One region of the Lysinibacillus sp. 1 U-2021 genome, then DNA from elsewhere that is predicted to be linked to it. Evidence: a T-box and tRNA genes for the amino acid it is inferred to sense, from the RefSeq annotation. Region 1 holds a T-box; the other holds one or more tRNA genes.
What was found. The T-box of region 1 lies ahead of ileS (isoleucine--tRNA ligase). A T-box ahead of a tRNA ligase gene usually reads a tRNA of that ligase, here a tRNA-Ile.
Positions count from the first base shown of each region.

Region 1 (23,729 bases):
ACCATCTGCTCCACCTGCTTCAACAGCTAGGGCAATATCAACGATGTTCGTCACGTTTGGTGATAGCTTCACATAGACTGGCACTTCTGACACAGCCTTGACAGCCTTGACAAGCTCGCGTGCTGTAGCAGGATCTGTTCCAAATTGAATACCACCACATTTCACGTTTGGACAAGAAATATTTAACTCCAATGCTTTGACATTCGGTGCTGCTGAAATACGGCGTGCTACTTCCACATAGTCTGCCGTCTCTGTTCCAGCAACATTCGCGATGATAGGTACATCATAATCCTCTAAAAATTTTAATTCCTCATTCATCACTTTTTCAATGCCTGGATTTTGTAGACCAATGGCATTTAACATCCCCGCCGCTGTTTCGGCAACACGTGGCGTTGGGTTACCTGCACGCGTTTCGACCGTTGTTGCCTTAATCATGATAGCACCTAGTTTTGACAAATCATAAAGCTGTGCATATTCACGACCAAAGCCAAAGCAACCTGAAGCTGGCATAATAGGGTTTTTTAAATCTAAGCCTGGTATTTGAATTGTTAAACGACTCATAGTGCCACCGTTCCTTTCGGGAAAACTGGACCATCAGAACATACTTTAACATAGTCTTTTTCAACTTGATCAGTTGTTTTACATACGCATGCAAAGCAAGCTCCAATACCACAGCCCATACGCTCTTCAAATGATAAATAGCCTTCTTTTTCAGGATAAAAGCCTTCTAATGCCCTTAACATTGGTAAGGGGCCACAGGAATAAAAAACATCAAATTCAGGAGCATGCGACTCTAAAACCGTTGTTACAAAGCCTTTTGTGCCTTTCGAGCCATCCACCGTAACATAATGCGTTTCACCAAGTGCACTAAATTCATCCTCATAAAAGCAGACGTCTTTTGTTTGGAAGCCTAAGACGTGGATTGTTTTCACACCACGAGCATTCAATTGCTTGGCTAGCTCATGTAATGGAGGGACACCAATGCCACCACCAACTAGTAGTGCAGTACCTCCCTCCTGCACCGCTTCTACTGGGAAACCATTCCCAATTGGTCCAAGTACGTTGACCAGCTGACCTTCTCGATTTGTTGCCAGAACTTTCGTACCACGCCCCTCAGCACGATAGATCATTGTAAACTCATTGTTGTCTTTATCAATATTTGCAATACTAATTGGTCGACGTAAAAGCGGCTCCAGTGAATCCGACACCTTTACATGGACAAACTGGCCAGGAGTCATCTCCTGAACCAGTTCACCATGAAGTGTCAGTTCGAAAATGTTTGTCGCAATTTGCTTTTGAGAGACGACCGTCATTTTCTCTTGACGTATCATATTAGTGTACTACCTCCGCTTTTGGCATTTGTTCTGCTGTAAATGTCATAGATTCGATAACACGTACCATTGCTTCTGCTGTATCTAAAGATGTTAGGCAAGGTACACCATTTTCTACAGACTCACGACGAATTCGGAAGCCGTCACGAGCTGGTTGCTTGCCTTTTGTTAAAGTGTTGACAACAAGCTGAGCTTCCCCATTTTGGATAAGGTCAATCAATGTTTGTCCTTTCGCCCCAATCTTGCCTACTACATCAGTTCGTACACCTGCTGCTTCAAATGCTTTTGCTGTACCTTCTGTTGCTACAATGCGATAGCCTACTGTTGAGAAGCGTTTTGCTAATGCAATCGCTTCTTCCTTATCTTTATCAGACACAGTGAATAATACTGTACCTTCTGTTCGTATTTCCATACCTGCTGCAACTAAGCCTTTATAAAGAGCTTTTTCTAATGTTGCATCTTTCCCCATTACTTCACCAGTAGATTTCATTTCAGGTCCTAATGTAATGTCTACACGTCGTAATTTAGCGAATGAGAACACTGGTACTTTTACAAATACACCTCTTTGCTCAGCTGCTAGGCCTGTTGGATAGCCTTGCTCTACAATGGATTTGCCAAGGATTGCTTTTGTTGCAATATTAGCCATTGGGATATTTGTAATCTTACTTAGGAACGGTACTGTACGTGATGAACGTGGGTTCACCTCGATAACAAATACTTCGTTTTGTGAAATGACATATTGGATGTTCATTAAGCCGATGATGCCTAGCCCCTTCGCAAGACGAGTTGTATAGTCAACTAATGTATCTTTTTGTGCCTGTGTTAATTTTTGCGGTGGGTAAACAGAGATTGAGTCACCAGAGTGAACTCCTGCACGCTCGATATGCTCCATAATTCCTGGTATTAACACATTCTCACCGTCACAGATAGCATCTACTTCAATTTCCTGTCCTGTTAAGTAACGGTCTACTAATACTGGATGATCTGGAGATGCCTCTACCGCGTTTTCCATATAGTGCTGTAATTCTTCTTGGTTATAAACAATTTCCATTGCACGTCCACCAAGTACATAAGAAGGGCGAACAAGCACTGGGAAGCCTAGACGCTCACCAATGGCAAGAGCCTCCTCTGTAGAAACTGCTGTTTCTCCTTGAGGTTGTGGAATATCTAATTCACGTAGCGCCTGCTCAAATTTATCGCGGTTTTCTGCACGGTCAATATCCTCAAGAGACGTACCTAAGATTTTCACGCCATTAGCAGCTAATTTATCAGCAAGATTAATAGCCGTTTGACCACCGAATTGAACAACAACACCAATTGGTTGTTCTAAGTCGATAATATGCATAACATCCTCAATTGTTAATGGTTCAAAGTATAATTTATCGGAAATTGAGAAATCTGTTGACACTGTTTCTGGATTTGAGTTAATGATGATCGCTTCATAACCCGCTTCTTGAATCGCCCAAACTGAGTGTACTGTGGCGTAGTCAAATTCTACACCTTGGCCAATGCGGATTGGACCTGAACCTAGTACCACCACAGAAGGTTTTTCAGACTTAATCGATTCATTTTCGTCTTCATATGTGCCATAGAAATATGGTGTTTCTGATTCAAATTCTGCTGCACATGTATCCACCATTTTATAAACTGGCATAATCCCATGCTCTTTACGATAAGCATACAGTTCTTCTGGTGTTGTTTCCCAAAGCTCAGCAATTTTCTTATCTGCAAAGCCTAAACGTTTAGCTGTTCGTAGTACGTCTTTGTCATTCTTATTGTCAGCAAGCGTTTGTTCCATATCCACAATATTTTTAAATTTATTTAAGAAGAATAGATCGATTGCTGACCATTCATGAATTTGTTCAATTGTTACACCTCGACGTAAAGCTTCACCGATGAAGAATAGACGTTCATCCCCAGCCTTGCGAATACGTTTTTCAATCCAAGAATCTGAATTTTCTTCAGCATGTTTTAACTCTAAGTGTACTTGACCTGTCTCAAGAGAACGAACCGCTTTTAGCATAGCTTCCTCAAAAGTACGACCTAACGCCATTACTTCACCAGTAGCTTTCATTTGCGTACCAAGATTACGTTTAGCAGATTCGAATTTATCGAATGGCCAACGAGGAATTTTTGCTACGATATAGTCCAGTGCAGGCTCAAAACAAGCATATGTTGAACCTGTTACAGGATTTTTAATTTCATCTAACGTTAAGCCTACTGCAATTTTAGCGGCTAGCTTAGCAATTGGATAACCTGTTGCTTTTGATGCTAACGCAGATGAACGAGAGACACGTGGATTTACTTCAATCACATAGTAATTAAAGCTATATGGATCAAGTGCAAGCTGTACGTTACAGCCACCTTCAATTTTTAAAGCGCGAATAATATCGAGTGAAATATTACGTAGCATTTGGTTTTCGCGATCAGATAGTGTTTGCGTTGGTGCAACAACGATTGAGTCACCTGTATGAATCCCTACTGGGTCAACGTTTTCCATGTTACATACAACGATGGCATTGTCAGCTGCATCACGCATTACTTCGTATTCAATTTCTTTATAGCCTGCGATTGATTTCTCTAATAGACATTGCGTTACAGGGGAATATTTTAAACCCGATGTCACAATTTCTTCTAAGTCTTGATCGTTGTAGCAAATACCGCCACCTGTACCGCCAAGTGTAAAGGCAGGTCGAACAATGACAGGGTAGCCAATTTTTGCAACAAATCTTTTCGCTTCATCTAAGTTATGAATAATATCAGATTCAGGAACTGGAGCTCCTAACTCATACATTAAATTACGGAATAAATCACGGTCCTCCGCTTTATGGATGGCATCTAATTTAGTACCTAGAATTTCAATTCCAAGCTCATCTAGAATACCTGATTTGTCTAATTCGATCGCCATATTTAGGCCTGTTTGACCACCAAGTGTTGGTAAAATCGCGTCTGGGCGTTCTTTACGTAATATACGCGATACAAAATCAAGAGAAATTGGCTCAATATAGACTTTGTCTGCGATTTCTGTATCTGTCATGATTGTAGCAGGGTTTGAGTTAATTAAAATAACGCGGTAGCCCTCTTCTTTTAATGAAAGACATGCTTGTGTTCCTGCATAGTCAAATTCTGCTGCTTGTCCGATAACAATTGGGCCTGAGCCGATTACTAAAATAGTTTCAATATCTGTACGTTTAGGCATGTTGTTTCCCCTTCCCTGCTTCTACTTCCATCATTTCGATGAATTCATCAAATAAATGGTTTGAATCTTCTGGACCTGGTGATGCTTCTGGGTGATATTGCACTGTGAAAATTGGATATTTTTTATGACGTACACCTTCACATGTTCCATCATTTAACGCGATATGTGTTAATTCTAAATCGGTATCTTTTAATGATTCGATATCGATGGCATAGCCATGGTTCTGAGATGTTAAATCTGTACGACCTGTGCGTAAATCTTTTACTGGATGGTTACCACCACGGTGTCCAAATGGTAATTTAAAGGCTTTCGCACCACTTGCTAAAGAAAAGATTTGATGGCCTAAACAAATACCGAACATTGGCACTTTTCCAATTAAGTTACGTACTGTTTCAATGCCTTCTTGAACATCTTCAGGATTTCCTGGTCCATTCGACAACATGATGCCATCTGGATGCCAAGCTAAAATTTCCTCAGCTGACGTATTATACGGTACGACTAGCACATCACAATCACGTTTGTTTAACTCACGTAAAATTCCATGCTTCATTCCATAATCAATTAGAACAACTCGTTTACCACGTCCTGGAGATGGATAGGCTGCTTTTGGTGATACTTCACGAACATGGTGCGTAATGGCTGGCGTTGCTTGTAATTGTGCCACAATTTCATCCACATTTACTTCTTCATCAGCAGCTGTCAAAATCGCTTTTACGGAACCTTTACTACGAATAATACGTGTTAATTTTCGTGTATCAATCCCTTCAATTCCTGGGATATCCTTTGATGTCAAATAGTCATCTAAAGTTAAATCACAGCGGAAATTCGAAGGATTTTTAGCTAATTCACGTACAACAAATCCACGAATTGCTGGCGTAATCGATTCAAAGTCATCACGGTTAATGCCGTAGTTACCAACTAAAGGATAAGTTAAAGTGACAATTTGTCCATAGAATGAAGGATCTGAAATCGTTTCCTGATAACCCGTCATCCCTGTTGTGAATACAACCTCACCTTGTGAAGCGCGCTCGCTACCAAATGCTGTACCTGTAAATACTGTGCCATCTTCTAAAACTAGTAAACGTTTTTTCATTACTCTGCCTCCTGATATACGATATTGCCTTCAAAAATCGTTAGTACTGGCCAACCCTTTGCCACCCAGCCGTTGAATGGTGTATTACGACCTTTTGATACAAAGCCTTCTGCATCAATCGTTTGTTCTTTTTGAATATCAATTAAAATCATATCAGCTGAAGCACCTACTTCTAATGTGCCATATGGCAGATCAAAAATCTCAGCTGCTTTCACTGTCATCCAATCAATTAATTGTTTTAACGTCCACTTTCCTGTTTCTACAAACTGTGTATAAAGTAGTGGGAAAGCAGTTTCGAAACCTACAATACCAAATGGTGCGCCAACCATACCGCAGCATTTTTCTTCTACTGTGTGTGGCGCATGATCTGTTGCAATGCAGTCGATTGTACCATCAAGTAGTGCTGCATGTAGAGAATCTTTATCATCAGCTGCGCGTAATGGTGGGTTCATTTTCCAATTAGCATCATCAGATGGAATATCCATCTCTTCTAGCAATAAATGATGTGGACAAACTTCTGCTGTAACACGGATTCCCGCAGCCTTTGCATCTCTTACCGCACGCACTGATTCCTTCGTCGATACATGACAAACATGGTAACGAGCGCCTGCTGCTTCTGCAAGTAGTACATCTCGTGCAATTTGTACGGATTCACAGATGGAAGGTATTCCTGGGAGGCCTAGCTCTTTATTACGCTTTCCTTCATGCATCACGCCATCATAGATTAATGAGTTGTCCTCACAATGCGCTACAACGACCATATCGTGCTGGGCCGCATCTTTCATTTGCTCATACATCGTTGAGGCTAGCTGGATACCAACACCATCATCTGAGAATGCCACTGCTCCATGTGCTTTTAATTCTTCAATATTTGTTCGAACCTCACCCGATATATCCTTTGTTAGGGAACCGTATGGGAGTACTCGAATAACCGCACTGTCCTGAATGAGCCCATTGATGAGTTGCATGTTTTCAACCGAATCAGGTACTGGCTTTGTATTAGGCATTGCGCAAATTGTCGTAAAGCCACCTTTTGCTGCTGATGCCGAACCTGTTGCAATGGTTTCCTTATGCTCAAATCCTGGCTCTCGTAAATGTGTATGAACATCGATAAAGCCTGGTGCTACGATTAAACCATGTCCTTCAATCAGTTCTGCACCTGCTACAGTCACATCTTGACCAATAGCCGTAATCTTTCCGTCTGCCATTGCAATATTGACTGTCTTTAATTCACCTTGTTCATCTAGCATTTGTACATTTTGAAGTACCTTTGTCATGTTATTCTCTCCCCTTTAAAATGGTTTCCATAATAGCCATCCGTGTGTAAACACCGTTCCGCACCTGTTCAAAAATTCGAGAGCGATCACACTCGACTAACTCAGAAGCAATTTCGACATCACGATTGACGGGTGCTGGATGCATAATAATGGCTGATTCTTTCATTTGCTTTTCTCGTTCAATTGTTAAACCAAACTCTTGATGGTAACCTTCCTTTGAGAAGCTTTTATTTACTTTATGACGTTCATGTTGCACACGTAGTAACATAATGACATCACTTATTTCGATCAGATTATCCCATGAATGGTGCGCTTCAAAACCGCCAGACCATTCTTCTGGGCAAAGGAAATGAACATTTGCCCCTAAATTTTGTAATGCTGTTGCATTTGATTTCGCTACTCGACTATGAGAGATATCTCCTGCAATTGTGACATTCAACCCTTCGAAATAGCCAAACTCCTTTTTGATGGTATAAAGATCCAATAAGGATTGTGAAGGGTGTTGCCCAGCACCATCTCCTGCATTAATAATCGCTACATTAATACCATCCAGCAGCTCATTGTAATACTCATCTTCTGACGCTCGAATGATGACAGCATCTAAACCAATCATTTCCAATGTTTTGACCGTATCGTACATCGTTTCCCCTTTCGTAACACTCGAAAACCCTGCATCAAAAGGGATAACATGACAGCCAATTTTGTATTCTGCCATTTCAAAGCTTGTTTTTGTACGAGTACTTGGTTCAAAGAATAGATTGGCCACTTTGTGTGTGCGAGATAACGATGATGTTTCACCATTTTCAAATGCTTGCGCAAGATCTAGGATTTGGTTAATCTCTTCTGTTGTTAAATGTTCCATCGATAATAAGTTCTTCATCATGTGACCTCCATTAGGTTGTGAATCGTGAACGCCTATGTATGACGTTCTCTGTATATAAAGTAAAAGCCCCGTTGATGTCATCAACGAGGCATGAGGAGGCGTGACAAACTACAGCAAGACATACATCCCACTTCAGCCTGTCCACAACTTCCCTTTTTTTGCCTCTCTGGACAATTCATTAAAAGGTACTACTATGAATCTTTATTTTGATTGTATTGTACGGGTATATCAGCTTCTTTTTTACCTGGTAGAATCGCATTTAATAGCACACCAATAATCGCTGCTAGTGCCATTCCTTCTACACTCAATGATTCTGAGATAACAAACTTGGCACCGCCAATACCAATGACTAAAATCACTGAAGCAATTACTAGGTTACGACTGTTACCAAAATCAATATGATTATCTACCAGCATACGTAAGCCACTTGCTGCGATAATTCCAAAGAGTAAGATGGAAACTCCACCAAGTACTGCGGTTGGAATCGTTGCAATTACTGCCATTGCTTTCCCGAAGAATGATAGTAAGATAGCAACCACTGCTGCACCTGCAATAACGTAGATACTGTATACTCGAGTAATGGCTAGTACACCAATATTTTCACCATACGTTGTTTTCGGAGGACCTCCGATTAAAGCACTCACAAATGTGCCAAGCCCGTCACCTAGTAGCGAACGGTGTAGTCCTGGCTCTTTAATATAATCCCGATCTACTACTTTTCCTAATACCAGTTGATGTCCTATATGTTCCGAAATTGTTACAATTACGATTGGTACCATGATAAGTAGAATTTTTGTTGTTATTTCAAACTCATAATGCACACCTGGTATTAAGAAATCAGGCATTGCGAAGAATTTTGCTTTGGCAATCGGTGTATAGTCTACTATGTCGATCATCATGGAGTAAATGTACCCTACAATTAGGCCCATCAAAATTGGCATAGTGCTTAAAATTCCTTTAAAGAAAATCGTAAAGATGATAGCTGTAAAGACCGTCACTAAAGCAGCTGAGAAGTGTAAAAAGCTATACTCTCCATTGACGTTCATTGCCATATTCACAGCCGTACCTGAAAGTCCAAGCCCAATTACCATAATTACTGGGCCTACCACAATCGGTGGCAAAATTTTCATAATCCACTTATAACCACTTTTCCAAATGATTAAGGATACAATCCCGTACGTAATGCCGACTGCCATAGCACCGATCATGGCATTGCCTGGGTTTACACTTGAACCGTCTTCATTTAAACCACCTGCAGCAAGTAGGATTGGTGCAATAAAGGCGAAGGATGATCCTAAATAAGCTGGTACCTGAAATTTTGTAATTAATAGGAAGAATAATGTAGCAATTCCGCTTGTTAAAAGGGCAATCGCTGGACTAAGACCTACTAACTGCGGTACTAAAATCGTTGAACCAAACATCGCAAACATATGCTGGAAACTTAATGTCACTAGCTGGAGCGGGGTCGGTTTATCCTTAATATCTAAAACTGCATTTGACATACTGTTTCCTCACTTTATTGTTCGTCTTCTTTATAAATAATGACGCAATCTTCTCCGTCTACCTCTTGTAAATTGACAACAATGCGCTCAGAGCCAGAAGTTGGAACGTTTTTTCCCACATAGTCTGCTCTAATTGGTAGCTCTCGATGTCCTCTATCTACTAGAACAGCTAGTTGAATTTGTGCCGGTCTTCCTAAATCCATTACAGCATCTAGAGCTGCACGTACTGTTCGACCTGTATAAAGTACATCATCCACTAAGATGATTTTTTGATTTTTCACTTGATACTCGATATCAACTTGTTCTACATGTGCTTGTTCGTTTTCATGTTTCGTTGTTAAATCATCTCGGTAAAGTGTAATATCAAGTTCCCCTGTACGAATCGGTTTACCTTCAATTTTTTCAATTCGCTGCGCCAAACGTCTGGCTAGAAAGGCACCTCTTGTTTTAATGCCAACTAAAATACATTCATCGATTCCTTTATTACGTTCAATTATTTCATGGGCAATACGTGTTAATGCTCGTGTCATTGATGGGCCATCTAATAATTCATTTTGTGCCATATTCGTATCCTCCTCTCTCCAATCTATTATCGGCCATGTGTCCATAAAAAAACCTCTCGAGGCGAATAGCCTGAGAGGGTTGTATACGTGTCGAAAAAGCATGTTGGAAAAATTTGCAGCACAAATTTCCACAACACTATCACATGTCCCTTCTCAGCCTCTCTGGACTGCCATTAAAGGTGAATATTTAGTTATGTTGTTCATTCACTGTCGTTAGTATAGACTTTCTTTTCGTATACGTCAATGCCTATTTCGTAAATCATTTAATAATTGTTCATAATCAGCTGGAAGTGGTGTTTCAAACTCCAAATATTCTCCAGATGAAGGATGATCGAAACCTAAAGTCGCTGCATGTAAAACTTGTCCCCCAAAGTCGATTGTCTTTTTCGGACCATATTTTGGATCTCCAACAAGTGGGAAGCCAATATAATTCATATGCACACGAATTTGGTGTGTACGTCCTGTTTCTAAACGACATTCCACAAGCGTATAGTCACCAAAACGTTCAACAACTTGGAAGTGTGTGACAGCATGTTTACCATTATCGACAACTGCTTGTTTTTGGCGATCTTTTTGGTCACGACCAATTGGTGCATCAATTGTCCCCTTATCATGCGCAATATGCCCGTGGACAAGAGCAATATATTTACGAGTAACTGTTTTATTCACTAATTGATTGACTAATGATTCATGAGCCGTATCGTTTTTAGCAACCATCAATAAGCCCGATGTATCTTTGTCGATACGATGGACAATCCCTGGTCGTAGTACACCATTAATCCCTGATAAGTCTTTACAATGATACATTAAGCCATTTACCAGTGTACCTCCCATATGGCCCGGTGCTGGATGTACCACCATACCCTTTGGTTTATTCACAACAAGAACATCTGCATCCTCATAAACAATATCTAAATCTAAATTTTCTGCGACAACATCCAATTCTTCCACTTCTGGTACATCAATAGCGATGATGTCACCAGCTTTAACCTTATATTTTGCCTTTACCACATCACCGTTTACTTTAATGACTCCCTCACTAATCCAGTTCCCAATTTGCGTGCGTGACCACTCAGATTGTAAGCTGGAAAGTGCTTTATCAATGCGCTCTCCTTGCTGCTGTTCTTCGATTGTATATGTTACTTGCGTCATTGTTTCACCTGTTTCTTCTCTTTTTTATCTTCCATAATTAAGCCAATCATCAGCACGACAACCGCTATTGTTAATGCAGCATCTGCCACATTAAAAATAGGGAAATCATAATTAATAATCGGAATTAAAACATCTACAAAATCGACCACTTCTCCTCTAAATAGACGGTCAATAAAGTTTCCTACTGCACCACCAAGCAAAAGCATTAAGCCGACTTGAAAAACAGGCTTTCCCTTTGCTTCTTTATGATAAAAATAGACAATCGCACAGATAACAGCAACTGTGACAATACTAAACAACCACATTTGCCCCTCTAGCATCCCCCATGCTGCCCCTCTATTTCGATGAGACAAAATACCAAACCAAGGGTCCCATACAGCAATGCGTTCAGCATATTCCATATTTTTCACAATCAGCCATTTTGTCCATTGATCCAGTAAAACGACAAAAGCAGCTAATCCATAATATTTATACACAGACATTCCTCCGTTCACTCAACATCTTACCTATTCTACCATAACAGTTCCATTCACAATAACTAATATCCTATCTAATCTAAATCTCTTCAAGAAATATAAAAAGGCTACCCCTATTACGTTTAAGCAATAGAAATAGCCATAACTTATTGGTTAGACAGTTTCAGATTCTTTTGAATGTACTCGCTTCATGAAGTCATTAACATCAGCAGGAACTTTGCGATCTATTAAAGACACGATAATAACAGATAAGAAGCCCACAGGCACTGTCACAATACCCGGAATTTTAAACTGCAAGAAGCTTGGTAACGTTCCTGGTAAAAAGATCATCCACATAGACACGCCAAGTCCTATTAATAATCCTGCAATGGCTCCTTTCTCTGTCATGCCTCTCCACCAAATACCTAAAATAAATATTGGGGTAAATGTACTTGCAGCGACAGTAAAGGCGAGCGCCACTAAATGGCCAATGGATGCATCCTTTACAAGTAAGCCCAATGCTCCATATAAAATACCTAATATTACAATAGCCACTTTCCCAGCAATAACTCGTTGTTTTTGTGTAATATCCTTTTTCATGATATTGGCATATAAATCATGAGCTAGTGCACCCGAGCTTGTAATAAACAATCCTGAAAGATTGGAGAAAATAGCTGCAAATGCTCCTGCTATAACTAATCCAAGTAGCCATTTGCCACCTAGTGCAAGGGCTGTAGTAGGAATGACCATATTATTCCCACCCAGCACTAAATCACGCATAACTTCCTCACTAGCTGTCCCAGAAATGAAAATAGATCGACCTACAACACCTAAATAAACAGCTAACAAGAAGAACGCGCTTGCAATCCCAATGGCCATGAGTGCAGATTTACGAGCTGCTTTAGCACTTGGATTTGTATAAAAACGCAATAATATATGTGGAAGTCCAATTGTTCCTAGTGCTAACCCAATCGTCATACTAATTGTTTGCCAGAACGTTGGGAAATAGAAGCCTGTGCCTGTCCAAGCAGCACCATCAAAATTGATATCATTGCCATCTAGGGCATACGGTGAAGTGCCAGTGATCGGACCACTAAATGAATGGATGGCTGCTAAAATTTTATCATAATGTAAACCGCCATAAACTGCTGCAATTAACATCACGATAAACGCACCTAGACGAATCCACAACTCTAATGCTTGGTTGATGGTTGTTCCTTTCATACCACCAATACCTACATAAAAAATCATAACAACACAAGTAAATATAATGCCGAATTCATAAGAAGTACCAAAAAACATACTTAAAATTTGTGCGGCACCTAATAATTGTGGAGCTGCATAAAAGCCAGAAATTGCTAAAACCACCGCTACCGCTACAAGCCGTGCTCGTCTACTATGAAAACGATAGCCTAAAAAATCTGCAACGGTAAATGCACCGAAGCGTCTTAAAGGACCTGCCACAAAAATCGCTAATAATGTTAACCCAATGGAAAAGCAAAAAGCATAATAAGCACCATCATATCCAAGTTGAAATGTTAACCCTGCGATGCCCAGAAATGTTGCTGCACTTAAGTAATCCCCACCAATGGCAGAACCATTTGTAAACCATCCGAAGCTTCGGCCACCTACAAAGAAATCCGATGCTGTTGCATTTCTTTTTGTTAAATACGTAATGTATACAATTGTCCCCATTAAAGCAATGGTCATTAACATCTTTGGTTCTAATAGAGCTTCCATCATTCAACATTTCCCCCTTTGTTCCAACTACTTATTTGCTATATCGTATTTTTTTAGACGTTTCTCGTACATGGCTGTATGAACATATGCAATAATAAATGCCATAGCCATCATTACAATCGTTGTCACAAACCATGTGACTGTCATACCACCCCAGATTTTCTTAAACGCAAATGCTGGCGCAAACCAATTCATAACAGGGATACTAAAAATCAAAATAAAGTAAAATATCGATAAACCTAAACCTGTTGTAAATTCATCTTTCATAATTTTGTTTGTTGTTGCATCTAAAGGTGGTAGATCTTTCACATCAATTGTTCCTGCTTCTACATAGTCATAATCATGACTGCCTACTTCCGCCATAAGCCAACTCCCCCTTTTCTGATAAGTAAATAATTAACTGAAATTTCAAATTATTATTCACTACAATTATTCTATTCTATTTCAACTTCAATATAGATATAAAATATTGCTGTATTAGTACAAAAAATTGCTATTTTAAGTTAAAATATTTTTATCTTTTTATTCGTAGGGGGCTGGTAGCATTTTAAAGGTGGTATGGTATATGGAAAGCTCATTTGACAAGCTGCAGATGAGTGAATGGTTAAAAGAGGTTTTACCAAACGCTTTAGAGGAATGTAAAGTGCCAAAGCCAGAAGATGAGGTCATTATTGTCTATGAAGTCAATCGGTTATTTGACTGGGTAAAAATTAATCGATTAAAAAGAAACTATCCTAATAGTATTATTGTCCCGTTTGTTACAGAACACCTTACCTACTCGACTGGTATAGCAATTGAATTAGCTTTACCTGCACTTCTCATAAAACCATTACAAAAATCAAAATTTTTACGAATCGTAAAAAAACTGTATACGTCCTATCAGGAAAAAAAGGCGAGTACGCTTACAATACTTGAGCTATCACAACAAGTGTCCCAACAACATACCTCTCCATTTAGGGAAGCATTTTTAAAACGCCTGATCCGTGGAGAAATTGACAATGAACAAGAAATAATACAATCTGCTTCATTTTTATCGACAAGCTGTATTCCTAATATTGTATTTTTAATTCAAGGCTATATTGATGGGGATAATAAGAGAGCTGTCCCACACGATGCAAGTAGTAGTATTACAACTGTTTTTCGTCAGCACTTTGCGGAGAAGGCCTCATTATCCTTTTTACATTTTGAACGCTATTTATTACTTCTCATGCGAATTCCTACTGCTTATAACTCTTTCAAACATTGGACTGAGGGTGAAGCCTGTTTATTAGAGGTTATCGAGACCCTAAAAAGGGATTGTTCTATTCATCTTTTTATGGGAGTTGGAGGTGTATTTCAGGATGCTATGCAAGTGAAGGAATCCTATAGCCAGGCTAGAAAAGCACGTAGAAAACCACCTATCCATAATATACACATCCGATATTACGAAGATTTAACAAAGCATGAGCAGCTGCAAAAAGCTATTCAGTATATTGAAGAACATTACGACGAACAACTGACCATTCGTGATGTTGCAAAATATATTAACTTTAGCCCAACTCATTTTAGTAGACTATTTAAAAAAGAAACAGGTCGCAATTTTGTTGACTATGTTGCTTATACACGCATTATCAAAACCTTACCTTTTTTACGCAAGTACGACTACACCATAGAAAAAATCTCCTCCACCTGTGGCTTCAATACACCAAATTACTATAGCTTAACTTTTAAAAAATATGTAGGGATCTCTCCAACAGACTATCGCAATACGACAGAAATTTTATTTAAATAATGGAAAAGAATCTGCAAAACTTCCATGAAAAAAGCAAGCCTCCAACAAGGAGACTTGCACATCCTCTACATTTAAATGCAGATTCTTGTTATTTATAGATTAAACGTAATACTTTTCTACAACTTCTGCACAGCGAGCACATACTGTAGGTTGTGCTTCATTTGAACCAACTGTTTCAGAAATTGACCAGCAACGCTCACATTTCTCACCTGTAGCCTTCTCAACAACAATGGAAACATGCTCAAGTGCTAAAGCTTCAGCAGGTGCCTCCTCGATAGCAGCTACCTCAAAAGCTGAAACGATGGAAAGTTGTGCAAAGTCAATGTTGGCATCGTTCAATAATGCGACAACATCTTCTTTCGCGTAGACAGTGACTTTTGCTTCAAGTGATTTACCAATTGTTTTCGCATTACGTGCTTCCTCTAATGCTTTTAAAATATCATCGCGTACATCAATAATTTTTTCCCATTTTGTACGTAGGCTGTCAAAATTCGCTTGAACATCTACCTCTGGGAAATCTGTTAATTGAACAGAAACTTCTTCTACAATACCTTGAACATGTAAATAAGACCACATTTCATCCGTTGTATGTGGGATAATTGGTGTCATGATTTTTACTAATGTCATCAATGTATCATAAATAACTGTTTGCATCGCACGACGATCCTTATTGTCATGACCCTCGATATAGACTACGTCTTTGGCAATATCAAGATAGAATGAAGATAACTCTACAGCAACGAAATTATTGACTACATGATAGACAGCAGCAAAATCATAGCGATCATAGGCAGCACGCACAGTTTTTAAGACATCCTGTAAGCGCATATACACATATTGATCCATTTCACGAAGCTCAGCATAACTTACACGATCTTTCGTAGGATCGAAATCAGCAATATTGCCGTGCAAGAAACGGAAAGTATTACGAATTTTACGATACACCTCAGATACTTGCTTTAACATATCCATAGAGATGCGCACATCTGCTGTATAATCAACAGAAGCAACCCATAAACGAAGTATGTCTGCTCCATACTGATCCATTACTTTTTGCGGAATAATCACATTCCCTAAAGATTTACTCATTTTACGTCCTTCACCATCAAGTACAAAACCATGTGTTAAAAGTCCTTTGTATGGTGCATAGCCGTTAATAGCTACAGATGTAATAAGAGAGGAATTAAACCAACCACGATGTTGGTCAGAACCCTCTAAATAGAGATCAGCTGGATATTTCATACCACGTTCTACTAGTACACCTTGGTGTGATGAACCGGAATCAAACCATACATCCATAATATCATTTTCTTTTGTAAATTCGCCGTTCGGGCTACCTGGATGTGTAAAGCCTTCTGGTAATAACTCTTTTGCTGTTTTTTGGAACCAAATATTTGATCCATTCTCACGGAATAATGCTGAGACATGACTAATTGTTTCAGGTGTAATAATAGGTTCACCATTTTCAGCATAGAAAATCGGAATCGGCACACCCCACGCACGTTGACGTGAAATTACCCAGTCTCCACGATCACGAATCATATTATAAAGACGAGTTTCTCCCCAAGCTGGTGTAAATGCTGTTGCTTTTACAGCCTCTAATAACTCCCCACGGAATGCTTCAACAGATGCAAACCATTGTGGTGTCGCACGATAAATAACAGGCTTTTTCGTACGCCAGTCATGTGGATAGGAGTGCGTAAAGAAATCAAGCTTTTCTAACGCTCCTACTTCTTTTAGTTTTTCTGTGACGAGTTTATTTGCATCATTATAAAACACGCCTTCAAAACCAGGTGCTTCATCTGTATAACAGCCACTATTATCAAGAGGGCTAAGAATACCTAAACCATACTGTTTACCAATATGATAATCGTCTTCACCATGCCCTGGGGCTGTATGAACACAACCTGTACCCGCTTCAGCAGTTACGTGTTCACCTACCATAATAAGCGATTCACGATCGTAGAATGGATGTTGTGCTACAATACGATCTAATGCCTCTCCTTTTACCTCTTGGACAACCTCATAGTCTACCCATCCAAGCGTAGTTGCCACTGACTCTAATAACTCTTTGGCAATGATGAATTTTTTATTAGCCACTGCAACTACTACATAGATAAATTCAGGATTCAAAGAAATCCCTAAGTTTGCTGGTAATGTCCATGGTGTTGTTGTCCAAATGATAAATTTAGCATCTGCTGGAACAACACCCTTCGCATCCTTAATTGCAAAGCTTACATAAATGGATGGAGATTTGATGTCCTTATATTCAATTTCAGCTTCCGCCAAAGCAGATTCAGAAGAAGGAGACCAATAAACCGGCTTTAACCCTTTATAGATATAACCTTTTTCTGCCATTTTACCGAATACTTCAATTTGACGAGCTTCAAACTCAGGCTTTAATGTAATATATGGATTTTCCCAATCACCTCGAATGCCTAGACGGCGGAATTGGGCACGTTGATTGTCAATTTGCTCATAAGCATACTCTTCACAAAGTTGGCGGAATGCTGCTACTGACATCTCTTTGCGTTTTACACCTTTGTTAGTCAATGCTTGCTCAATTGGTAAACCATGTGTATCCCAACCTGGAATATAATTGACATGGTAGCCAGTCATGGAGCGATGACGTGTAATCATATCCTTCAATACTTTATTTAGAGCATGGCCGATATGGATATCACCATTTGCATAGGGAGGACCATCATGTAGAACAAATTCTGGTCGACCTTCCGTACGTTCCATCTGTAATTTGTTAATATCCATGCCATTCCATTTTTCTTGCATTTTTGGCTCATTTGCCGGTAAATTTCCACGCATTGGGAAATCTGTTTTTGGCATTAATAAAGTATCTTTGTATTCAACCATTAAAATTCCTCCTTTATTTTACACAAACAGGTAGACATTTTTCTCATAAGACAGTTATTGGCAAACTTATCTAAAACGATTCGGAAACAAACAAAAAAAGCCCTCAATCCCACTAAGGGACGAGAAGCTTCTACTCGCGGTACCACCCTAATTGTAGTACAAAAAATTGCACTACCTCTTAAAAGCACGTTTAACGTCGTGCATCACGAAATAACCTACTTTTTTCAGTTATTTAGCTCAGAAGTGATGTTCAATGCTAGTTGTATGTTTGGGCTCTCACTGTCCCCAAATCGCTTAACAACGCCTAACAAATACTGTCTTCGTCTCTGCTTTTATGCATATCTGTTCAAAATAATTACTATTACAAAGTATATGAAATTCAAACAATCGCGTCAAGTTTCATTTGTCAATTACAGCAATTAAAAAGAAAAGTTAAATATCCTCAGAATCCTGTGCTTCTTCAACAGATGCTTGAATTTCTGTTAAATCGATATCATATTGCAGCAAATGATCCCAGTCATCTGCATTAAGTAAATCCAGCTGTGCTTCTACAAGCATCTTGAAACGATTACGAAATACCTTAGATTGCTTTTTAAGCTCATCAATTTCAATCGTCACCTTACGAGCCTTCGTCAAAGCTTCATTGACAATTCGATCAGCATTTTTTTCAGCTTCTTTTACAATGAGTTTTGCCTCTTTTTGAGAATTTCTTCTCACTTCATCAGCCGCTTCTTGTGCAACGACAATAGACTTCTGCAAAGTTTCTTCTAAGGAGTTGAAATGTCTCGCTTGTTCTAAAGCCATCTCTAATTGCTTATCAACCTCTTTTTTTTCACGAAGCAGAATTTCATAGTCTTTAATAATCTGATCTAAAAATTCATTTACTTCATCTTCAGCATAACCTCTGAAGGCTTTTGTAAACTCCTTATTATGTATATCAATAGGTGATAATGGCATACAATCCTTCTCTCCTTTACATGTACATTCGTAATTTCTATTATACAATTGTTCCGACAACTTAGCAGTAAAAATTAATGAAATTTACTTCACTTTCAGCTTTTTTGGGCCAATCGACCGACTTGAAGACGGATTTTATCTTTTTTAGTTCGGCCTTCAGTCATAATAATTTTCATCCGTCCACTTCCACGTATCGATAAAATATCTCCCTCCTGTAATTCAAAAGCAACTGTATCTCTTTCTGTCCAATTTACACGAACTTTTTTTCCAGTTATTAAAGCTTGAGCTTTTTGGCGTGATACATTTAATACAGTCGCAATAATTACATCTAAGCGCATGGAAGATACTGTATGAGATTCCTCCAACCATTCTTCCTCATTTACAATAAGGGAATCCGCTTCTTTTAAAGACTCAATATGCACCTTAACTTTACCAATACCTGTTAAATGTAACCGAACATATTCTGCTACCTCTTGGGCTACAACGAATTGCACCTGCTGATCATTTACCCGAATATCACCAAACTTGCCACGGTTTAAACCTAATGAAAGCAACGCACCTAAAACATCAGGATGTCGTAATTGGACAAATTTCACTGGATATTGAATCGTAAATGCCACTAACTGAAAGTCCTCCTCTATCACTTCATAGTAAGTAGGAAAAATAAGCATACGCTGCCTCTCCGCCTCTTCAAATAAACCTGTGCATGCAGTTTTTAGCGTATCATCTTGCCCGATAATCGATGTCACAATAAAACGCTGTCTTGGATCAAGAAAATCTGTCAGCTTAGGCGCATAACGATCTTCAACCTCACGCTGCCAGCTTATTACCTGTTCAATAAAGGGCTGTTCATCTTTTCGAAAATGCTGGATTAAGTGTTCCATCTTGTTGTCTCCTCTTTCACTAGTTCCTTTTTGCTTTGTTAGTTGGAAACTTAGTATTCCCAATTCATAACGTTTGGACGTCATTGTTTTAATATTTTTTATTAGTCGCTTTGTAGCGAGGATAATTAAAATAAATAAAAAATCCCCACCAAAACGTGAGGATTTATTTCTAAGCGAACATAAAATATATTTTCTGAATGACTATATAAAGCCCTCTTTCTATAAAATTCAGCATAAAGATGGCCACAATTGGCGAAATATCAATCATACCAAGAGGCGGAATGAATTTCCTAAAAATACCTAAATATGGCTCACAAACTTTTTCAAGCATGCGACCAATTGCTGAATTTTGAGCGGCAGGCACCCAAGACATTAAGATATATGCAATTAGCATGAATGAGTAAATCTTAAATGCTAATGATACATAACCAAGTATAATAAAAAAAGTCATATAAACTACAATCCTCGCTATTAATTATCGTCTAAAATAAAGTTTGTAATTTCACCAGTCACTTCTACATTATCTGGCGTACAAAGGAAGATATCTTTACCAATACGTTGAATATCTCCAGCAAGAGCATAGACTGTGCCACTTAAAAAATCAATAATGCGTTTACCTTGTTCTCTTTCGATACGTTGCAAATTGACAATTGTTGCACGTTTATTTTTTAAATGCTCTGCGATATCTTGTGCTTCTGCATAAACTCTCGGTTCTATTAAAACAACTTTTGCTCCCTTAGAACTCATAGCTGCCTGCAAACTGACAATGTTATTAGGAGTTGCTGTGCTTTGTGGCATGATTTCATGAATAGGTGCTTTGCGTTCTTTCATCGTTTTTTTTGGCTTAATTGGATGAATCGGTTGCTGTTGTTGTATGGGTTGTTGTTGCTGAATAGGAGCTTGCGTGATTTCTTCTTCTAATTCTTCTTCAAGGTAAAAGAAGTTTTTAATCTTATTTTTCATGCTCATCCTGTTCCCCTCTTTCATTTCCAACAAGAGCCGTTCCGACTCGAACAAAAGTAGCCCCTTCCTCTACCGCAATTTCAAAGTCATTAGACATGCCCATTGATAACTCGGTACAAGGTGCGTGTGCGAATCCTTGCTCGGCTATTTGCTGTTGACATTGTTTTAATTGCTTGAAAACAGAGCGAATAATTGCTTCGTTTTCGGTGTTTGGTGCCATAGTCATTAAACCTACAACTTGAATCTTCGTAAAACCTTTTAATGCTTCTACAAAAGGCAAAACTTCTTCGATAGTTAAACCATGTTTTGATTCTTCACCAGAAATATTTACTTGTACAAAACATTTAACAGGTTGTTCGGCTCTTTTTTCAATTTCTTCTGCCAAACTCAAACGATCTAAGGAGTGTAAATAATCAATGCTGTTAATCACTTGTTTTACTTTACGTGTTTGAAGCGACCCAATGTAATGCCAATGAACATCAGCATGTATCTCAGTAATTTTACGATGTAAGCCCTCTGGTCTGTTTTCTCCTAAATGAGTGAGCCCTGCTTCAATTGCTTCTTGTGTTCTTTCAACAGAAACTTCCTTCGTCACGGCAATTATTTGGACTTTTTCGCCCTCACGATTCCCTTTTTTTTCTGCTGCTGTTATTAAATCATTTAGTTTGTTTAAATTTGTTAAGATTTTTGTCACTGTTTTTCCCAACTTTACAACAATAGTTTCTTTTATTGTAACAAGCAATGCTTGATTTATCAATGAATAGCCTGACCTATGTCAGCATACAATTCTCACAATTTTAATGTGCCTATGTCTTAGGAAAGGGCTTTGACTAAAATGACATCCTTACCAACAACAAGCACATCCTTCATATACACTTTTCTCACAGACTCTTCACCTTTAAAAAAACCAAGATATTTGCGAGGCTCTGCAATCAAAAATGCTGTCACATAGCCTGTTTCTTTTGATACTTCAGCATCTATTACAAAGCCTATAAATCGTCCATTTCCTGCTTCAATGACTTCTTTTTGTTGTAACATCGAAAAACGCAATGACATACCTCCTCTATTGTTTACTTTCGTATAAACATTTCTACTACCATTAAACTTTGCTGTTACTTTATATTTATGTATCATTTGTTCATTGAATGAAGATAAAATGCGCACCGAATTATACGATGCGCATTTTTTTATTTGTAATCTTTTTGCATTGTTTCAATTGCATTTTTTTCAAGACGTGATATTTGTGCTTGAGAAATCCCAAGTTCTTTGGCAATCTCAGTTTGGGTCTCTCCATAATAAAATCGTTTGGCAACGATCATTTGCTGACGTTCATCTAGCTTTTGCAAGCTTTCCTTTACCGACACATAGGCAACCCATTGATCCTCTGATACATCATCATCACGTAATTGGTCCATCATATAAACGGCATCTCCGCCATCTGAATAAATGGGTTCCTGTAATGAAACTGGATCTTGAATGGCATCTAAAGCAAATAAAACGTCTTCCTTTTTCATGTCAATCATCTCGGCAATTTCTTCAATCGTTGGTTCTCGCAAATTATCGGTTATCCATTGCTCTTTTGCCTGCATTGCCTTATAAGCTATATCTCTTAGAGAGCGAGATACACGTAATGCATGATGATCACGCAGATGGCGACGAATTTCACCAATAATCATTGGTACAGCATATGTCGAAAATCGTACATTATGCTTTAAATCAAAATGATCAATGGCTTTCATGAGGCCAATACAGCCAACTTGAAATAAATCATCTGCCTGTTCACCTCTATAGGCAAATCTACCGACAATACTAAGCACTAACCTTAAATTGCACATCACAAGCTCTTCTCTAATCTCTGTTTCTCCAGCTTGCAATCGGATGAAGAGTTCCTTCATTTCCTCGTGCTTTAGAATTGGCAAAGTCGATGTATCTAAGCCGCAAAGATCTACTTTTGTTCGCATATTCGATTCCTCCGGATGTTATTCTCTGACTAAACCGTGACATCAGTTTGTCCGAGAGAAACAAGAATATGCACAAAAGATGCGACCAATTTTAGGTAGGATAAATTTCCCTTTCTAAGAAATTGGTTGATTTAAATTTTCACGTAAATCTTGAATAATTTTCTTTTCTAAACGGGAAATATATGATTGCGATATGCCTAAATGATCTGCAACTTCTTTTTGTGTCATTTCAACTTTTCCATTGAGACCAAAGCGACATTCCATAATATAACGTTCACGCGCACCTAGTAAATTAATAGCGTGGAACATATGCTGACGTTCAATTTTTTTCTCTACATTATCTAAAATAATATGCTCTTCTGTTCCTAAAATATCTGACAGTAATAATTCATTTCCATCTGCATCAGAATTTAATGGTTCATCTAAGGATACTTCCCCCTTCATACGACTTGTTTTTCGTAAATGCATTAAAATTTCATTTTCAATACAGCGTGATGCGTATGTTGCAAGCTTAATATTTTTATCCGTATTGAACGTCTCAATTGCCTTTATTAAACCAATGGAGCCAATACTGATTAAGTCTTCGATTGGCGTTCCCGTATTATCAAAACGTCTAGCAATATAAACAACAAGACGTAAATTACGTTCAATTAGTGTGTCTCTAGCTCGTAAATCACCATTCATAAAGGATGCAATGACTGTAACTTCTTCTTCTCGACTTAATGGCACTGGCAATGAATCATTTCCCCCTATATAGTACGTTTCACGACTCCGAAACTTACTCCATAATTTTTTCAAGCTAGCAAGTAGCCTAAGAAGCAATAGTTCTCCCCCTCTATGAGTTATTTGAAAGCGCTGAAAAATGTAAAATTGCTGCTGTGCTATGTGGAAAATTTTTAGCTTTTTTGGTTAATACGATATATTCATTCATTTTCACTTGCGAAGGCTCCCCCTTTATATGCCACTCATCAAAGCGAAAACCAAGGACAACGGTTTGCTGCTGTACTGTATTGACATGAATAAATCGTATATAACGCTGATAATCTTCTGAAAACATAGATACATTGTACGGATCTGTTTCTTGCCATTTCATTAATGATTCCCGGAACGCTGAAGGTAAATGTGGTCTC
Region 1 covers NZ_CP123966.1:1,693,303-1,717,031, reverse strand. Annotated here, with positions in the region: gene QH639_RS08775 (dihydroorotate dehydrogenase) at 1-561, opposite strand, end outside; gene QH639_RS08770 (dihydroorotate dehydrogenase electron transfer subunit) at 558-1,331, opposite strand; gene carB (carbamoyl-phosphate synthase large subunit) at 1,333-4,530, opposite strand; gene carA (glutamine-hydrolyzing carbamoyl-phosphate synthase small subunit) at 4,523-5,623, opposite strand; gene QH639_RS08755 (dihydroorotase) at 5,623-6,900, opposite strand; gene QH639_RS08750 (aspartate carbamoyltransferase catalytic subunit) at 6,902-7,780, opposite strand; gene QH639_RS08745 (uracil-xanthine permease family protein) at 7,975-9,285, opposite strand; gene pyrR (bifunctional pyr operon transcriptional regulator/uracil phosphoribosyltransferase PyrR) at 9,300-9,848, opposite strand; gene QH639_RS08735 (RluA family pseudouridine synthase) at 10,089-11,000, opposite strand; gene lspA (signal peptidase II) at 10,997-11,476, opposite strand; gene QH639_RS08725 (sodium/solute symporter) at 11,630-13,198, opposite strand; gene QH639_RS08720 (DUF485 domain-containing protein) at 13,223-13,558, opposite strand; gene QH639_RS08715 (helix-turn-helix transcriptional regulator) at 13,761-14,966, shown strand; gene ileS (isoleucine--tRNA ligase) at 15,066-17,834, opposite strand; T-box leader at 17,947-18,170, opposite strand; gene QH639_RS08705 (DivIVA domain-containing protein) at 18,267-18,791, opposite strand; gene QH639_RS08700 (YlmH family RNA-binding protein) at 18,887-19,675, opposite strand; gene QH639_RS08695 (YggT family protein) at 19,845-20,126, opposite strand; gene QH639_RS08690 (cell division protein SepF) at 20,147-20,644, opposite strand; gene QH639_RS08685 (YggS family pyridoxal phosphate-dependent enzyme) at 20,628-21,332, opposite strand; gene QH639_RS08680 (PRC-barrel domain-containing protein) at 21,452-21,694, opposite strand; gene sigG (RNA polymerase sporulation sigma factor SigG) at 21,826-22,599, opposite strand; gene sigE (RNA polymerase sporulation sigma factor SigE) at 22,714-23,421, opposite strand; gene QH639_RS08665 (sigma-E processing peptidase SpoIIGA) at 23,435-23,729, opposite strand, start outside.

Region 2 (8,064 bases), 2.2 Mb from region 1:
AATCCAGTATTTCCGTCACTTTCCCAGCATTAACCATATAAGCTGTCACATCATCAAAATCAATAATTTGAGACTCTGGAACAAGCTTATATAAGCGTTCGATATCGGTATTATTCTTGCCCTTAATACACTTTAATGCATTACCTGCTTGAATCAAATTATTGAAGGCACTTAGAATATATGGACTATGTGTTGTTATTGTATAGCTACAATAGCTTTCTGCTTGGTTATACGCTGAGGCTATTAAAGATACAACTTTTGCTTGGGCAGAAGGAAACAGATGAGCCTCCGGCTCCTCAATAATAAAACTCTTACTAGTCACAGACTGTAAATACGGCCATGAGGATAACATTAAAGCCATTGGTAACGCTTCTTGCTGCCCTGAGCTCGAGTTGTTAAGATTCGTGTTCTTAGCAGCATGACGAATAAAATCCTCACCCTTTTCTGTTATATATTTTCCGCAAATCAACTCCTCCACAAGTTTATTAACATGTTGAGGCACAGCCCCCCTAAGCATCCTAATCATGTAATCTTGGTTAAATAATTTTTTTGTTTGTTCATACAGAGAACCAAACTCTGTCAAAAAGTAGTCAATTTCTATACTACTGGATAAAAATGAAAACACATTTTTTTGCAAATTAGCAAAAAAAGAGCGCCCTGCGGGGATATAAAAAACACTTTCAAGCTTTGTTTCTGGTTCTGAAAACAATCCTAGAGAAAGACATACTCGCAATTCATGTTCAATTCCGCGTTTACGTCTTCTCGTAACGCTTTCTGCAAGTGAATTCTCAATATTTTCATCTAAATCCTTTCGTACAATCAAACGAAGTTTAGCAATCGTCTTCGTTAAATTCTCAGAAAGGTCTATTTTCAATGACCCTTTGCTATTTTTTCGATTAGTAATCCGCACCCAATAGTGCTTATTACTATACTCAATAAAAAACTCATCATCAGCCCAATACTGCTGAGGGAAAATTTTACTAAACTTATTCTTTTGCTCCTTCAATATATCTCTTTTAGTTTTACCCTCTGTTGAAGCTCGTAGTATATCCATAGGATAATCTTTAAAATATTTTATTAGCTTTGCAATGACACTTTTCCCCTGTGCCTGAGGCCCAATAAATATATTCACTTTCTTAAGAGGAATATCAACTTTTTGAATAGTGAGAAACTTATCAATCTTTATATTTTCCATATCATCTCCTTTGATGTGTTTTTAAGCGTAAACACCTTTTTATCATATGTACAAAAACACAAATACTCAACCATAATCCTTCGCTCTTCTGTTTATCTTACGCGCGGTGCTTTCCCCGCCTCGCCCGCCCGCTTCATGTGGCGGTTTTAATGCAGTTGCATAGATACTATGGATCCGCACCAGCTCTGACCGCGAGCAGCTGGAACGGGCATCCCCGACGCATGCAAAAACATTCACTTGTTGCATGCACGGCTTATTTAATGACAAATCAACTTAAGCGTCACCGCAGCTCCCACAAAAAAAACGTAACACCATGATTTTAGTGATATTTATGACTTTTTTAATTGCTTATTTAAGTCCGCCATATTGAAACCGTGCATTTTTTAGCCACCAATAACTTTAAAAAATTTACATTGCTTTCAATACCTTATCATCCGTAGTCCCTGCTTTTTACTTTGAGCTATATCAAAAAAAGCTCAAACATCCTTGATGCAAAACCAGTATTACACAACATAAAATGCAACCAGAAACAACGACATACTATATGTTGTGTTGTTCAGGCTCTCTGTTCGGTGATATGCCAGATCACTTTGCGTTTAAACAGAGCATTATTTCAGGGCAAGACTTCGCTAAATAGTAACTCCGCCTCAGAAGCGCATATATCGGCGGAAATTGCCCTCTGCTTACAGGAGGAAATATGAAGAAGTGCTATTACTGCATTCTCGTTCTGGCCCTCTTTGGCTATCCATATGGTAGTCCAAGTGGTTTGTCAGTAAACGTCAGTAATATCCATGTAAGTATTATTCTTTAGTATGCTTCAAACAAAAAAACCACCTGCCAGGGTGGTTTTTTTGCGCCTGTCATCATTCCGATGAAAGACTAGCAAGACTTCGCTCGAGATGAATTATGCTTCGACAAAAGGTCACTCGCAATGGTTTTATTAGCCGAAATAGATGCTCTTTTATGACTCGAATCAAATAGCTGCCTTAAATTACATGCTAGCGATTCAATACAATTTAGCCTTCTACTTCAGCATGCTATTGCTCCTCATCTGCCTTAGAGGCGCTTCGCATAATCCATTCAAAGGCATATAAAATCACGCTGCATTTTTACTCAAATGGGTAACAAAAATCCAGGCCACTCATCAGCGACCTGATAATTGAAAGATTTCCCGTAATAATTTACGGTCGCGCCACGCGCCAGCGCCTCAAGCTCCCATCGCTGCGGCCTGATACCGTTCTGAGCAAGGTCAACGCGGATACGGGTAATTTGCATTCTTTCCGACCGGGTCAGTCTGGCCGATGGTGCAATTTCATGTGGTTTTAACGGGCTTCCGTTTCTTTGCTGACGATTTGGTGTTCTCAGGTCGTGTTTTAATGCCCCCCTGAGCGCCCTCACGACCTCCGTGTCGTTCCATTCGATAACACCGTCATCAACCAGATTAAGCACTGCTGCGGCGTGTTCAGAAGGTGTGGGAGCCGGTAACGAAGTATCACCACCGGTGAGCTTTCCACAGTTATTGACAGGACTCCGAGGCGCGGCGATGCCGCTTTTTAAAGTCAAAGGCTCAACGACCGGAACTTTCGGCACAATGCGCCAATCCGTGGTTCTGGTGATATGAATATGACGCGCGCCGAGATGCGGTGCGTAAATGCCGACCACTCTCTCGACTTCTTCCTCGTACTCGTTAACGTCATCCGACGGGCTACGGGCGACTCTGACAGTCTGACAATCGCGCGGAACATTTGCCCCACCCTGCGCGCTGATATACAACGCAAAATCACCACTGTCTGCGGCGGCGCGTGCAGCCTCGACGCGCTCGTCAAACTCATCAGCAATGCTGACGCCGCGAGGCAATTTGCGTAATTCACGGTAAGCCCCCATTGTCGGCAGACCAACCGTTTTAAATTGCGGAATGCGCCACGTTGACGCCCATGCGGTAACAGCCGCAGCTGTGTCTTTCAGCGCCCTCAAGATGAGATTTCCCATTACGCAAGTAAGTAAGATCCCTCAAAGACGATGAGGTAGATAGGTTCGAGGTGGAAGTGTGGTGACACATGGAGCTGACGAATACTAATCGATCGAGGACTTAACCAAAAACGTTTGAAGCATTCAATGTATCGTTTATCTAGTTTTGAAAGAACAAGTCTTTCAGCTGAATAAGTGAAGTGATGATGGCAAAGAGGTCACACCCGTTCCCATACCGAACACGGAAGTTAAGCTCTTTAGCGCCGATGGTAGTTGGGGGCTTCCCCCTGTGAGAGTAGGACGTCGCTTCGCTTATTTTTTGTGGAGGATTAGCTCAGCTGGGAGAGCACCTGCCTTACAAGCAGGGGGTCGGCGGTTCGAGCCCGTCATCCTCCACCATTTTGGTCCCGTGGTGTAGCGGTTAACATGCCTGCCTGTCACGCAGGAGATCGCCGGTTCGATCCCGGTCGGGACCGCCATTATTATTGCCGGTGTAGCTCAGTTGGTAGAGCAACTGACTTGTAATCAGTAGGTCGTGGGTTCGACTCCTATCGCCGGCACCATTCCCTTGGAGGGGTAGCGAAGTGGCTAAACGCGGCGGACTGTAAATCCGCTCCTTAGGGTTCGGCGGTTCGAATCCGTCCCCCTCCACCATTTTAGGGGCATAGTTCAACGGTAGAATAGAGGTCTCCAAAACCTTTGGTGTGGGTTCGATTCCTACTGCCCCTGCCAGGTATTGAGGTACTCGTTCATAATACAGCTAATATAATCTATATAGTGGCGATTGTGGCGAAGTGGTTAACGCATCGGATTGTGGTTCCGACATTCGTGGGTTCGATTCCCATCAGTCGCCCCATTTTAAAATTGGGGTATAGCCAAGCGGTAAGGCAACGGATTTTGATTCCGTCATGCCTAGGTTCGAATCCTAGTACCCCAGCCATTTTTAATTTCACGAGCCATTAGCTCAGTTGGTAGAGCATCTGACTTTTAATCAGAGGGTCGAAGGTTCGAGTCCTTCATGGCTCATCATTTTTTAATTAACATGCGCCCGTAGCTCAATTGGATAGAGCGTCTGACTACGGATCAGAAGGTTATGGGTTCGACTCCTGTCGGGCGCGCCAATAAAATCATGTTTACGGAATGTAGCTCAGCTTGGTAGAGCACTTGGTTTGGGACCAAGGGGTCGTAGGTTCGAATCCTGTCATTCCGACCATCTTTCATGTTAAATGGGGCCTTAGCTCAGCTGGGAGAGCGCCTGCCTTGCACGCAGGAGGTCAGCGGTTCGATCCCGCTAGGCTCCACCATTGTAATATTTTTGGAGGTATACCCAAGTCTGGCTGAAGGGATCGGTCTTGAAAACCGACAGGCGGGTAACACCGCGCGGGGGTTCGAATCCCTCTACCTCCTCCATTTTTCGGGTCAGTAGCTCAGTTGGTAGAGCATTAGATTGAAGCTCTAAGTGTCGGCGGTTCGATTCCGTCCTGACCCACCATTATTGCGGGTGTAGTTTAATGGTAAAACCTCAGCCTTCCAAGCTGATGTCGTGAGTTCGATTCTCATCACCCGCTCCAAAATGGGCCTATAGCTCAGCTGGTTAGAGCGCACGCCTGATAAGCGTGAGGTCGATGGTTCGAGTCCATTTAGGCCCATCATTATTCCGAAGTAGCTCAGTTGGTAGTAGCACCTGACTGTTAATCAGGTTGTCGCAGGTTCGAGTCCTGCCTTCGGAGCCACGGCCCGTTGGTCAAGTGGTTAAGACACCGCCCTTTCACGGCGGTAACACGGGTTCGAATCCCGTACGGGTCATCAAGCATGTAGCACAGATGTGTGTTACATGCTTTTTTCTATTCTCCTTTTTGTTAATCGATAAAAGATAATGCAATAGCAGAAAAAGACCTATTGGCAAGGTGAGGGACTAAATTTCATTCCCCTAGCATCTTTCTATGGGCTTCCAATAAACCGCTTTACTTACCACGTACACTTCATGGTCAACATTTTTGTGAAGGCGCTTGACTTCTCTAGTATAGCGATACAGGCGCAATCCTGCCCAGAGAATTAGTGAAACTGGTTCTGCTCTATGCGAAAGCGAAGTACTAGCAGCAAGTAAGTAGCTCAGAGCGATTAGTCTTTCCATCATTTATAAAAATTCTGTTGATTTCTTTGTTCTGCAATCCCCTGAAAAAGGCTACATGACTACTGTAGCCTTTTTATAATAATTAAAATCTTTCTCCCTTACATTCTCTTACGAAAAAGAGTCTATAGAGTAAATTTGAACAAACTATTTCATATATAAAATATGTATGTTTTTTCGATTACTATTTTCATGGTGCTTGTTGTTTTGTTCCTCTAATATGAGGATAAGTGGAGGAATCGATATGAATATACAGGAGATACAGCAATTTTTAAATCTATATCAGACAGAACAAAATGAATCAGAACTTTGGTTAAAGAATAGATTACAGGCAGTTAAGGATGCAGGTGAATATCACCCAACAACAGAGGAGCTAGTTTTTGGTGCACGGGTGGCATGGCGAAATAGCAATAAGTGTATTGGACGTCTGTTTTGGCAGTCACTGCATGTGGTAGATGCACGTGATGTTTTAGATGAAAAGGCTATTTTTCATAAATTACTAGAACATATTGATTATGCGACAAATCATGGGAAAATCCGTCCAACTATAACAGTGTTTGCTTCCGATAGAGTACGGATTTGGAATCATCAACTAATTCGTTATGCAGGCTATGAAACAGATGCAGGCATTATTGGAGATTCACAGTCCATTAAATTTACAAAAGTGTGTGAGTCGTTAGGATGGAGAGGTAAAGGAACTGATTTTGATGTACTACCACTCGTTATACAGGTGGATAATCGTGCTCCTCAAATGTTTGTAATTCCTGAAGAAAATATAGTAGAGGTCTCAATCCGCCATCCAGAGTCAATCGATGTGGAGAAATTAGGAATGAAGTGGTATGCTGTACCCATTATTTCGAGTATGCGTTTTCAAATGGCTGGAATTGATTTTCAAGCAGCTCCATTTAACGGCTGGTATATGGGAACAGAGATTGGTGCACGAAATTTAGCAGATCATGATCGTTATAATATGTTACCTGCCATTGCAGACATTTTTAATCTTGATACAACCAAGCAAGCGTCTCTTTGGCGTGATCGTGCTTTAGTAGAACTTAATATTGCTGTTCTTCATTCATTTAAAGAAGAAGGTGTGAGCATTGTTGATCATCATACAGCAGCTCAGCAGTTTAAATTGTTTGAGGAGGCAGAAAAATCAACAGGAAGAGAAGTGACAGGCAACTGGACATGGTTAATCCCACCTCTTTCCCCTGCCACAACTCATATATTCCATAAACCCTATGTAAATATTTATCATACACCAAATTATTTTTATCAAAAACCATGCTATTAGTGTAAAGGAATTGTTTACTTTCAATACTTTTGATGAGAGAGGGCGCTTACTATGTTAAATCAGCAAATTCCCAATATCCCATGGAGACAATTGACGACACCTTATGGTAGAGGTACAGCCATTCCTAAGCTGATAGAACAGGAGCAATACACACAACTAGCTGAATTAATTGAACATCAAGGTACACTGTGGCAGGTGACACCATGGGTTTTGCTTGTCCTGCTAAAAAAGCTTACTAGTAAAAAATTAGAGGTTGTCTCCTTACAAGAGGTACAGTTATATTTAGCTGTGGCACATGCTATTACCAAGGATTATCTCGAGCCAGTCAATACTGTTAAAAATATGCAGGAGCTATTAGACGTCAACTATTTGTGGATAGAAAATGAGGATAATGATGAACAGGAGTGGGAGAAAGAAACGCCAAAGGGCTATGAGGAGCAAGCTTTTGTAGGCTATTACTATTATAGTTATAGGCTTTTACAAGAGGCTGTTCCTATTTTTTCTACTATAACAGCTCGTAATAATGAAGCATCAGAATGCCTTGCTGAATTGCTAACATTACTCCAGCAACCCGACAATTAAGTAATGTGTAAACACTATATAGAAATAGAGCAGATGGAGGAATCTAATCCACCTGCTTTATTTAATTTTAATGCACATATTCATCCTTAGAGGCTCTCATTGAGCAAAAGAAGAGTAACATTGCTACAACGACAAAGAGCCATCCCGCAATATTCCAGCCGCCAAATAAATCATGCAAGTAGCCAAAAAGAATAGGACCAATTGCGGCAAATAAATAACCCAAAGATTGTGCAAAGCCTGATAAATCTGCTGCTTCAAATGCAGTACGAGTACGGAGAGTGAAGAACATCATTGCTAGGGCAAATGAAGAACCACCTGCTAACCCTAGAAGAACCATCCACAGTACCCCAAGACTTGTCCATTCCATGACAACCCCAACAAAGCCTACTAAATAGAAGGATGTAAACATCAATACAAGTGGGCGTTGAGAAGTCATTTTACCGGCAATAATAGGCACTGCTAAGGCCATTGGTACTTGTGAGAATTGCATGATTGAAAACATCCAGCCAGCTTTATCAGGGGCTAAACCTTGAGCAATATAGATCTCAGGTATCCAAGCTGCTGTTGTGTAGAATAATAAAGATTGTAAACCCATTGCCCCTGTGACAGCCCAAGTAACAGGTGATTTCCATAAAGGTGTACTGGTCTTTTTAGATGTAGTAACTGGTTCCGGTTTATTTGACTTTAGTTGAGGTATCCAAATTAAGATTGTAATGAGAACGAGTATGAGTGCAATGGAAAGTGCACCTTGCCAGCCTAACCATGAATTAGCTATCGGATAGCTAATACCAGCACCAAGGCCTGCAGTAAAATTCATGGACATGGTGAAAAAGGCCATTAATAAACCCACATGATAGGGAAATTTCAATTTCAATAATCCTGGAATTAGTACATTTC
Region 2 covers NZ_CP123966.1:4,545,518-4,553,581, forward strand. Annotated here, with positions in the region: gene QH639_RS24150 (AAA family ATPase) at 1-1,195, opposite strand, end outside; gene QH639_RS24155 (hypothetical protein) at 2,309-3,169, opposite strand; rRNA gene rrf (5S ribosomal RNA) at 3,360-3,475, shown strand; tRNA gene QH639_RS24165 (tRNA-Val) at 3,487-3,562, shown strand; tRNA gene QH639_RS24170 (tRNA-Asp) at 3,567-3,642, shown strand; tRNA gene QH639_RS24175 (tRNA-Thr) at 3,651-3,726, shown strand; tRNA gene QH639_RS24180 (tRNA-Tyr) at 3,734-3,817, shown strand; tRNA gene QH639_RS24185 (tRNA-Trp) at 3,822-3,895, shown strand; tRNA gene QH639_RS24190 (tRNA-His) at 3,944-4,019, shown strand; tRNA gene QH639_RS24195 (tRNA-Gln) at 4,029-4,103, shown strand; tRNA gene QH639_RS24200 (tRNA-Lys) at 4,117-4,189, shown strand; tRNA gene QH639_RS24205 (tRNA-Arg) at 4,208-4,284, shown strand; tRNA gene QH639_RS24210 (tRNA-Pro) at 4,300-4,376, shown strand; tRNA gene QH639_RS24215 (tRNA-Ala) at 4,392-4,467, shown strand; tRNA gene QH639_RS24220 (tRNA-Ser) at 4,481-4,573, shown strand; tRNA gene QH639_RS24225 (tRNA-Phe) at 4,580-4,655, shown strand; tRNA gene QH639_RS24230 (tRNA-Gly) at 4,661-4,734, shown strand; tRNA gene QH639_RS24235 (tRNA-Ile) at 4,739-4,812, shown strand; tRNA gene QH639_RS24240 (tRNA-Asn) at 4,820-4,896, shown strand; tRNA gene QH639_RS24245 (tRNA-Glu) at 4,898-4,969, shown strand; gene QH639_RS24250 (nitric oxide synthase oxygenase) at 5,539-6,585, shown strand; gene QH639_RS24255 (hypothetical protein) at 6,637-7,167, shown strand; gene QH639_RS24260 (CynX/NimT family MFS transporter) at 7,235-8,064, opposite strand, start outside.
Region 2: it has a tRNA-Ile gene. The T-box ahead of ileS (isoleucine--tRNA ligase) is inferred to sense a tRNA for this amino acid. The anticodon was not compared.